Regions from separate parts of the Ammoniphilus sp. CFH 90114 genome, predicted to be linked through region 1. Evidence: riboswitches for the same ligand, from Rfam matches in the RefSeq annotation. Region 1 holds a riboswitch; the other holds the start of a gene.
The links. Region 1 has a riboswitch for cyclic di-GMP ahead of EIZ39_RS05255 (Flp family type IVb pilin). Riboswitches for the same ligand answer to the same signal wherever they lie in the genome.
Positions count from the first base shown of each region.

Region 2: linked by a shared signal. The riboswitch ahead of EIZ39_RS13315 (sensor domain-containing protein) and the one ahead of EIZ39_RS05255 (Flp family type IVb pilin) in region 1 are both predicted to bind cyclic di-GMP.

Region 1 is NZ_SDLI01000002.1:119,960-124,176, forward strand. Features, by position in the region: gene thrS (threonine--tRNA ligase) at 1-815, shown strand, start outside; gene EIZ39_RS05245 (hypothetical protein) at 907-1,113, opposite strand; gene EIZ39_RS05250 (DUF192 domain-containing protein) at 1,276-1,620, opposite strand; cyclic di-GMP riboswitch class I at 1,843-1,928, shown strand; gene EIZ39_RS05255 (Flp family type IVb pilin) at 2,013-2,204, shown strand; gene EIZ39_RS05260 (TadE/TadG family type IV pilus assembly protein) at 2,376-2,756, shown strand; gene EIZ39_RS05265 (pilus assembly protein TadG-related protein) at 2,758-3,669, shown strand; gene cpaB (Flp pilus assembly protein CpaB) at 3,694-4,217, shown strand, end outside.
Region 2 is NZ_SDLI01000005.1:207,025-211,241, reverse strand. Features, by position in the region: gene EIZ39_RS13320 (sensor domain-containing protein) at 1-504, opposite strand, end outside; gene EIZ39_RS13315 (sensor domain-containing protein) at 501-2,240, opposite strand; cyclic di-GMP riboswitch class I at 2,399-2,481, opposite strand; gene EIZ39_RS13310 (alpha/beta fold hydrolase) at 2,593-3,588, opposite strand; gene EIZ39_RS13305 (methyl-accepting chemotaxis protein) at 3,735-4,217, opposite strand, start outside.

The DNA.
Region 1 (4,217 bases):
TTTCCGGTTTACAGCGTGTTCGCGCTATGACACTCAATGATGCCCATATCTTCTGTCGTCCAGATCAAATTCAAGAGGAATTCAGTCGTGTTGTTCAATTAATCCAACAAGCTTATAAGGATTTGAATATCACGGATTACTGGTTCCGTTTGTCATATCGTGATCCAGAGGATAAGGAAAAGTACGTCCAAAATGACGAACTATGGGAAATGGCTCAATCTATGCTGAAGAATGCGATGGATAACCTTGGTCTGCCGTATAAGGAAGTAGAAGGGGAAGCAGCTTTCTACGGCCCGAAGCTTGACGTTATGGTAAAGACAGCCATTGGTAAAGACGAAACGCTATCAACAGCTCAATTAGACTTCTTACTTCCAGAGAGATTCCAGCTTGAGTACATTGGAGATGATGACAAACCACATCGTCCAGTTGTTATTCACCGTGGTATTCTTTCTACAATGGAACGTCTAACGGCTTACTTGATTGAAGTTTACGAAGGCAAGTTCCCGCTTTGGATATCTCCAACTCAAGTGAAGGTCTTAACCATTAGCAACGATTTAGCCGGATATGCGGAAGAAGTCGTACAAAAGTTGAAGCGAGTTGGCATCCGTGTAGAACTCGATAATCGTAACGAGAAAATTGGATATAAGATTAGACAAGCTCAGCTAGAGAAGATGCCATATATGGCAGTAATCGGGAAAGCTGAAGCAGAAAATGGACAAGTGGCTGTGCGTAAGAGAGATCAGGGTGACCTAGGTACGATGGCACTTCATGACTTTGTCCAACAACTAATCGAGGAAATTGCAGAGAAGAAGTAAGGATAATGGAAACAGCCCTCGCGTGATAATAGCGGGGGCTGTTTTGTTATGGTTGTCTACTGGTTTTGGAAGAACGGAAGAAAGTCGGTAGCTAAGCTTGATTTTCCGATTCGAGTATTGGTTTCTTTAAATTGAATAATAAACTATATACCATAATCACGTTCACGGCCCATAAGGAGAATAATATAGAGAGATTATTAAACTCAATGGACGAATAACCATTCAACTTCATGACCATTAGTGACTGAAGATAGATGAGAATGAAGCCAGCAATAATGGATAAGGCGATTTTATGCATCCATTCTTTCCTCCTGTAAAAGTTCTTATTTAAGTCACATTATATATATAAAAACGTCAAAAAACAGCTCTTGAAGTAGAGGGGGTTTTATGGGTGTGAACAGATTGCAAATAAAATATAAGAGGTTGCAAATAAATAAAGTATTTTTGCAAATATCCATCCTCAACTTACTTGAAAAACATCCCCGATCTCTAGGAGATATGGATGCCCTACCTGTAATTCAATGACATAATAAGCTTCCTTCACATAGGGGCTGATCCGCCAAGGTCTTAAGTCTTTTACTATCCGAATAACTACACCTTCTTGGTTTAGAAAGTAAACATCGATAGGGAACCGCATGAAAAACATATGTACTTGTTTGGTTCTATTGAATAATATTCCACGCTGGATTGTTCCCCTTCCCATTAGCCCGAAAAATCTCCTAGCAAAAGTAAAAGCTGTTTCGAGTTCTATTGTTAAATTTTGTTCCGTATTTCGCTTGGTATAGTGAAAAGATTGAATCTTCACTTTCATCACATCCAGATTCTAATTTTTTCTACCATAATGGAAAATAAGATAAAGCACAAGTTCATAATTCTGTCAGACTTTCGAGAGAAATAGAACTGGAATCATATATCTAATTTACCATCTAGGTAAATAGTTGGAATTCCAATGTCAAACATTGTAAAAATAACAGGAACTTTGTCGGATTATAAATAGCCGTATTTCCCACTAAGATAGAGACATAAACAACCGAAAGGGCAAACTTGAGGAAACTCAAGGACGCAAAACTAAAGGGGCTAAAGCACGAATGGCTAGGCCAGCCAGTTGCCGAAGATGTAAGCCTACTTTACATAAGTAGATGCCATCTCCTTCGGGACTTTAAGGGTTGTTCCACAACAATTAGAGGAGGAGACATTATGTTGAAACATCTAACACGTTTGTTCAAAGAGGAAAAAGGTCAGGGTATGACGGAGTATGCGTTAATTTTGGGGGTTATTGTTGGGATACTAGCTTTAATTACTGCTAGTCCATTAGGTACGGCTATAACTGACGCATTCGCTAACATTGCAGGACAAGTTAGCCCGACAACAACAACACCAACACCATAAAAAACTATTTTTAATTATTGCAACCACCCCGCCCCCGCGGGGTTCTCTTCTATCATCAAGGAGTCGATGTCTTATGACCGACCTAATCATAATCATTGCACTGGTCATTTCAGTGTGGAAGGATATCAAAGAACGACGCATACCTGCTGTGTACGCCTGGGGTGTAAGGTAATGCGATCCAATAAGGGGCAGTCTACTGTGGAGTTGGCATTATGCTTACCGATCTTGCTTATTCTCCTTATTGGCATCCTTGATTTTGGACTCGTTCTTCATACCAATTTAATGCTTGATCATGCGGGACGTGAAGCTGCACGGGCCGCAAGCGTGGGAAAGACGGATGCAGAAGTTAGCCAGATGATCCTTAGTGGAACTCCCGGTTTACAGTCATCTAAACTTTCTTTTTCCGTTACACCAGCTCAAGCAAACCGAACACGTGGAGTATACGCTACAGTGACGATATCCTATCCTATTGATTTTATTTCACCCATAACTAAAACGGTTTTTCAAAGTCCCTATACGATCACAACGAAAACAGTGATGAGGGTGGAATAACATGATGAACTTACTGCGTTCAGAAAAAGGTACGGTTGTCATCATCGTGGCGATGGTGATGACGTTATTATTAGGCATGACTGCATTAGTGTTAGATATAGGCGTGATTTATCTTGAAAAATCAAGACTTCAAAAGGCTGTCGATTCCGCTGTTTTAGCTGGAGCGATGGATTATCCCAGTAGACCGGATCTGGGCCAGCGTGCTGCAGAACATGTTGCTCAAGGAAATGGGGTAGAAGCGTCTGACTTAACCTTAACTTTTGACCGTACTGACATGTCCCTAGCAGGAGGATCGTCGAAAGAAGTGCTTGCAACTTTTTCGAAGGTATTAGGTTTTTCGGACAACACGATCCATGCTACAGCCAAAATTAAGTTCGGTCCAATCGGTGCAGGGGTGGGGGCCATCCCCCTTGGAGTTAATGCGGGGACCCCTTTAACCTTTGGACAGCAGGCCAAGTTAAAAGTGGGAACAGCAGATACAGGAAACTTTGGCGCTCTAGCGCTTACAGGTTCAGGAGCTAGTAACTACGAGAGAGATTTACAGCAAGGGTTTGACGGAGAGCTTAGCGTTTATGATGTTCTGAACACGGAGACTGGACAGATTGCCAATCCTACCAAACGAGCCATTGAGCATCGGATCTCCTCTTGTCCTTATCCAGGGGCTACTTACACGGATTATCCAGTGAATTGTCCAAGAATAGGGCTTATCCCTGTTTATCAGCCTGTGGTAACGCAGCAAAACCAAATTAAACAGGTTCGTGTGGTTGGTTTTGCCTTCTTTTTTATTGAATCGGTTAGTGATAACAATCAAGGGGCGGAAGTAGTCGGTCGATTTATAGAAAAGACGATATCTGGTCCAATAGTCTCAGCGGGTTCATCCTATGGGGCCTATGGATACAAATTGGTAGAGTAAACTAGAGCATCAGGAGAGAGACGGATGAAAACAAAAACCATTTGGATATGGGCTGTAATCTTTGGGATGTTGGCTTCAGGAAGTCTGTATCTCCTTCTATTGCCGCCTGCACCTACCGAGACAATGACACCTGTGGTAGAAGCCCCACAAGGAGAAGAACTTCCTGTGGCCGAGCCGGAAGCAAAGATTAATACTTCCTTAGAAGTAGAAATTCAACCTGGCAAGCGTGCCGTCTCGATAAGTGTAGATGAGGTAAAAGGAGTATCCGGCTTTCTCGTTCCTGGTAGTATGGTTGATGTAATCCTTGTGACTCCGCCAAACAAAGAGGCACTTTCTAAAGCATTCCTCCTTCTAGAGAACGTGAAGGTCTTGAGAGCTGGGAACGCCGTAGCGTGGAGTGTTCACAAGGAGCAAGTGAAGGAGTATCAAACGGTTACGCTGGAAGTCTCCCCTGAAGAAGGTGTTTCCCTAGGATTAGCTACCCAAACCGGATTAGCTCTTCATCTTATGCTCCGCCATCCTGAGGACTCATCAACGGCTGCACCGAT
Region 2 (4,217 bases), on a different contig from region 1:
GGCTTGCGTCAACCGATCATAGAACAGAGTCCGATTCGGCAAATCGGTTAAGGAATCAAAGTAGGCCATCTTCTTAATCATTAGTTCCGCTTGCTTACGCTTGGTAATATCGGCAAAAAGAGCAACTCCACCACGTATATCCCCTTGTTTATCATATAAGAGCGTAATGGACAGGCTTAAATCAATAGTCGATCCATCTTTCCTCGCTCTCCTGATTTCTACATCGGTCAAAGCATTTCCTTGCAGCAAAAGCCCCAATAGATTGCTAAATTCATCCGCATTCGTATCTTCAGAAAACAGCGGGTTCGGTTTATTTAGCACTTCTTCTTCCCGCCAACCCAGCAACTTCTCGGCAGCCGGATTCCACATGTTCACATGACCATCATGATCAAAAGACACAATTGCTAAAGGAGACGATTTAATAAGAGCTTGGAGAGTTTCGGTCGTTTCCCACAGTTCCTTCTCGCCGACTTCCAATATATAACTACCATTATCTTTTATCATCCTACAATCCCTTTTGGAGCCTCAATCTTCCTTTTTACCTTTAGAACTTCTTCAATCTCCCTCAAAGGTAAAGGCTTGGAAAAATAGTATCCTTGCATCACATCACAGTCATGTTTACGAAGAAAGGCAAACTGTTCCTCGGTTTCAATCCCCTCCGCAATCACTTGCAAATCTAGTATTTGAGCAAGTTGAAGAATTGCGATGACGATTTCTCTTTCACTAGGACTAGATTCGATTTCCCGAATAAAAGACTGATCAATTTTCAAGATATCAACAGGAAACTTCTTCAAATAGCCAAGGGATGAATACCCTTTTCCAAAATCATCAATCATAATTTTAATCCCCATGTTCTTCAATTGTTGAAGGGTCGCCAGGATTTCATCCGTATTTTCCATCATATCCGTTTCTGTTAACTCTAGTTTTAGGTATTGGGGCTCTAAACCCGTTTCGTTAAGAACATCAGATACAAGTTGAACTAAATTGCTCTGTTTGAATTGCTTAGTAGATAGAATGACCGATACGGATATTGGAGGATATCCTGCATCTTGCCATGCCTTGTTCTGCACGCAAGCGGTATAGAGCACCCAAATCCCCAATGGTATAATATGTCCGATTTCTTCAGATAAAGGGATAAAATCCGCAGGAGGAACTAGTCCTAAGTCCGGGTGGTTCCATCGCACTAGCGCTTCTACACCCGTAATCTCCAAAGTCTTGCTGTCATATTGAGGCTGGTAATAAAGAACGAATTCATTGCGATCCAATGCTTTATGTAATCCGTTCTCTAATACGAGTCGTTCAAACATCCTTGCATTCATTTCAGATGCATAGAACTGGTAGCAATTTCCTCCCCGCTCTTTCGCTTTATACATCGCAGAGTGGGCATTTTTCAGTAATTCTTCTCTCGTATTTCCGTCAAACGGATACAAACTGATCCCTATGCTAGCCGTCAAACGAAATTCAAATTCCTCAAAGTTCAAAGTCTCCGATAATTTATCCAGAACTCTTCCAGCTACTCTACCGGCATCTTCTACTCGGCCGACGTCCGAGAGTATAATGGCAAACTCATCTCCCCCAAACCGCGAGATGGTATCATTCTCGCGTAAGCAGAACTTGAGCTTATGAGCCACTTGCCGCAAGATTGCATCCCCTTTATCATGACCGAGAGGATCATTGAGATGTTTAAAGCGGTCTAGATCAAGAAAGAGAACCGTCACAATGGACTGGTTTCGTTTAGCATTGGAGAGGCTTACACTTAAACGGTCATTAAACAGCATTCGATTAGGTAAACAAGTGATATGATCCTGGTAAGATAAATAATGAATCATCTCCTCTGCTTGTTTTCGCTCAATAATATCATTCACGATCGCGAGTACTAAGCTTTGATTTTCCTTTTCAATTAAATACAACTGAATTTCCACAGGATAAACCGTAGAATCCTTCCGAAGCAGGGATGTTTCTAGTGAAACAACGGTTTGCTTGCCAGAAGTCAACGGATCAATAATTCTTTGAAACTCTTTTTCTGTCAGTCTCGTCATGACTTCCACAGGGCTCATATCAAGAAGTTCATCTAGGGTATAACCCAAATTCTTTGATGCAACCGTATTCACTTCAACAAATTTTAGTGTACTAGTATCAAAAAAATAGATTTCACGAGTATCGTACATGATATTTAAAAAGTGATCATATAGAACTTTCGTGGTTTTCCGTTTGTCTATCACTCTATCTCTAGGATCCATTTGTTGTTATTCTCCATTTTCAAAAATTATAGATACCCTAACGCGATAGGAAACTATTACTCCATACCTACCGTTACTTGGATAACTAAAAAACCACTTCAAAAATGAAAGTGGTTTCCCCATATCATGGTTTTATATCCCATATATGAATCGCCAATTTCGGTAACCCAGCCACCATAGGGGGTCCCTTAGGTCTGAGGCTTTGCGTCCCCATCTTTCGATGGGTTTGCCATTATCGCTCTGGTTAAATTCGTTACTTTAGTCCTTTATATAGTCTTTTAGAACTAAATTATGATATTCTTATTATGACAATTTTAGTCAATAATTTCAATAATTTATCAAAAACTTTGCCTTAGAAGGCTACAGATGTTTCTTTGATTGTTTTTAGCAATTCACAAAACTTGCCTGGCTCTTCAAAACAAGCCAGATGACCCGATTCTTCGAATATGACGAGTTCCTTTTTAGGGGCTTTTAGTATTTCAAAATATTGTGAAGTGCTTTCCAGAGGAACCAGCCTATCATGCTTACCCGCTATAAAGTAAATCGGGACATGTACTTCTATAATTTTTTCCCTTAGATTCATACTTGACCACTCTTCCCACAAAGTATCAATGGAGAAGGTGAATCCTTTCATAAAATTTATTTTTTCTTTAAAAGTTAACTCAGAACAAAAGATGCTCGCAAACTGAATGAGGTGTGTACTTTTTTTATAACTAACCCCTTTATACTTCGTAATTAGTCCTCTTTGCCTAACTAAATCTTTCGTATTTTGGTAAGAACCGTTAATGGGCCTTCCCATTGTTGTTAAATCTTCTATCGCTTTTTTGTCTCCCCGTTCTTTTGCTATTTGTAATGTTGTTTCATAGCATGCTAATTCCTCTTCTGCACGGTAGACTACTTGATTAATTCCAATATAAGCCTGAACAAACTCAGGATATCTATGTAAAAGCAACATCCCCAATACACTACCAAAGGACTGTCCTGTTAAGAACACTTGTTTCTGTTGGAAACGATGTAACGCATAAGAGATGACTTCCTTTGCGTCTTCTACAAGTTGGTTCATATTCATCGTCTCTTGAGGAATATTGGGATGATAGGACTTCCCTGCCCCTCGTTGATCCCAATTGATAACGACAAAGTCCTTCTCTAAATCGCTAAGATACTTTCTGAAATTACCTGTTTGAGATCCCCCTGGACCCCCATGTAGATGAAACAGTATAGGACTAGTTCGATCTTGACCTCTCATCACCACCCACTGTTCCGTACCGTTAATATTTAACTTCTTCATCTCAGCTATCCCTTTTTCAGTCTTAATCTCGGTTGTGAATCCTCCGATTAATGATCTCATCGAATCCTCCTCTAATCCTCTTATTGGAAAAACTACAATAATCAAATCCTATCCATATATATCGTTTTATTCCAGTAAAGATTGAAAAAGCCAGTCTATACACGAATATCAAGTAATAGACTGGCCTCGGGAGAGAAATGCTCCCTCTAATGCTTAAATTTAATAATAAATCCTTTAATTTCTTCGGACAACCTAGCTAATTGATCACTAGAGTCGGCTACACTTTCTATGGCACTCACTTGTCCCTCTATGGTAGTAGAAGCAACCTCCGTACATGCTGCATTTTCCTCTGAAATGGCAGACAAGTCTTGGAAGATTTCAATAATATCTTCCTTCTTATCCTTCATTTGACTAGAAGAAGCATTCAAATTTTGAATAACACCCTGCATCTTATCAATCGCTTCTGCAATACCGATAAACTTATTACTTACTGTCTCCACACTATGGGTTTGTAAAGAAATGATTTGATTCACTTCTTGCATGGTGTTTACAGCATGTTCAGTCTTTGATGTTAATTCAGAAATAATATTTGCGATCTCGTTGGTAAACCCATTGGATTGTTCAGCTAACTTCCGTATCTCATCGGCAACAACGGCAAACCCTTTTCCAGCTTCACCAGCTCTAGCTGC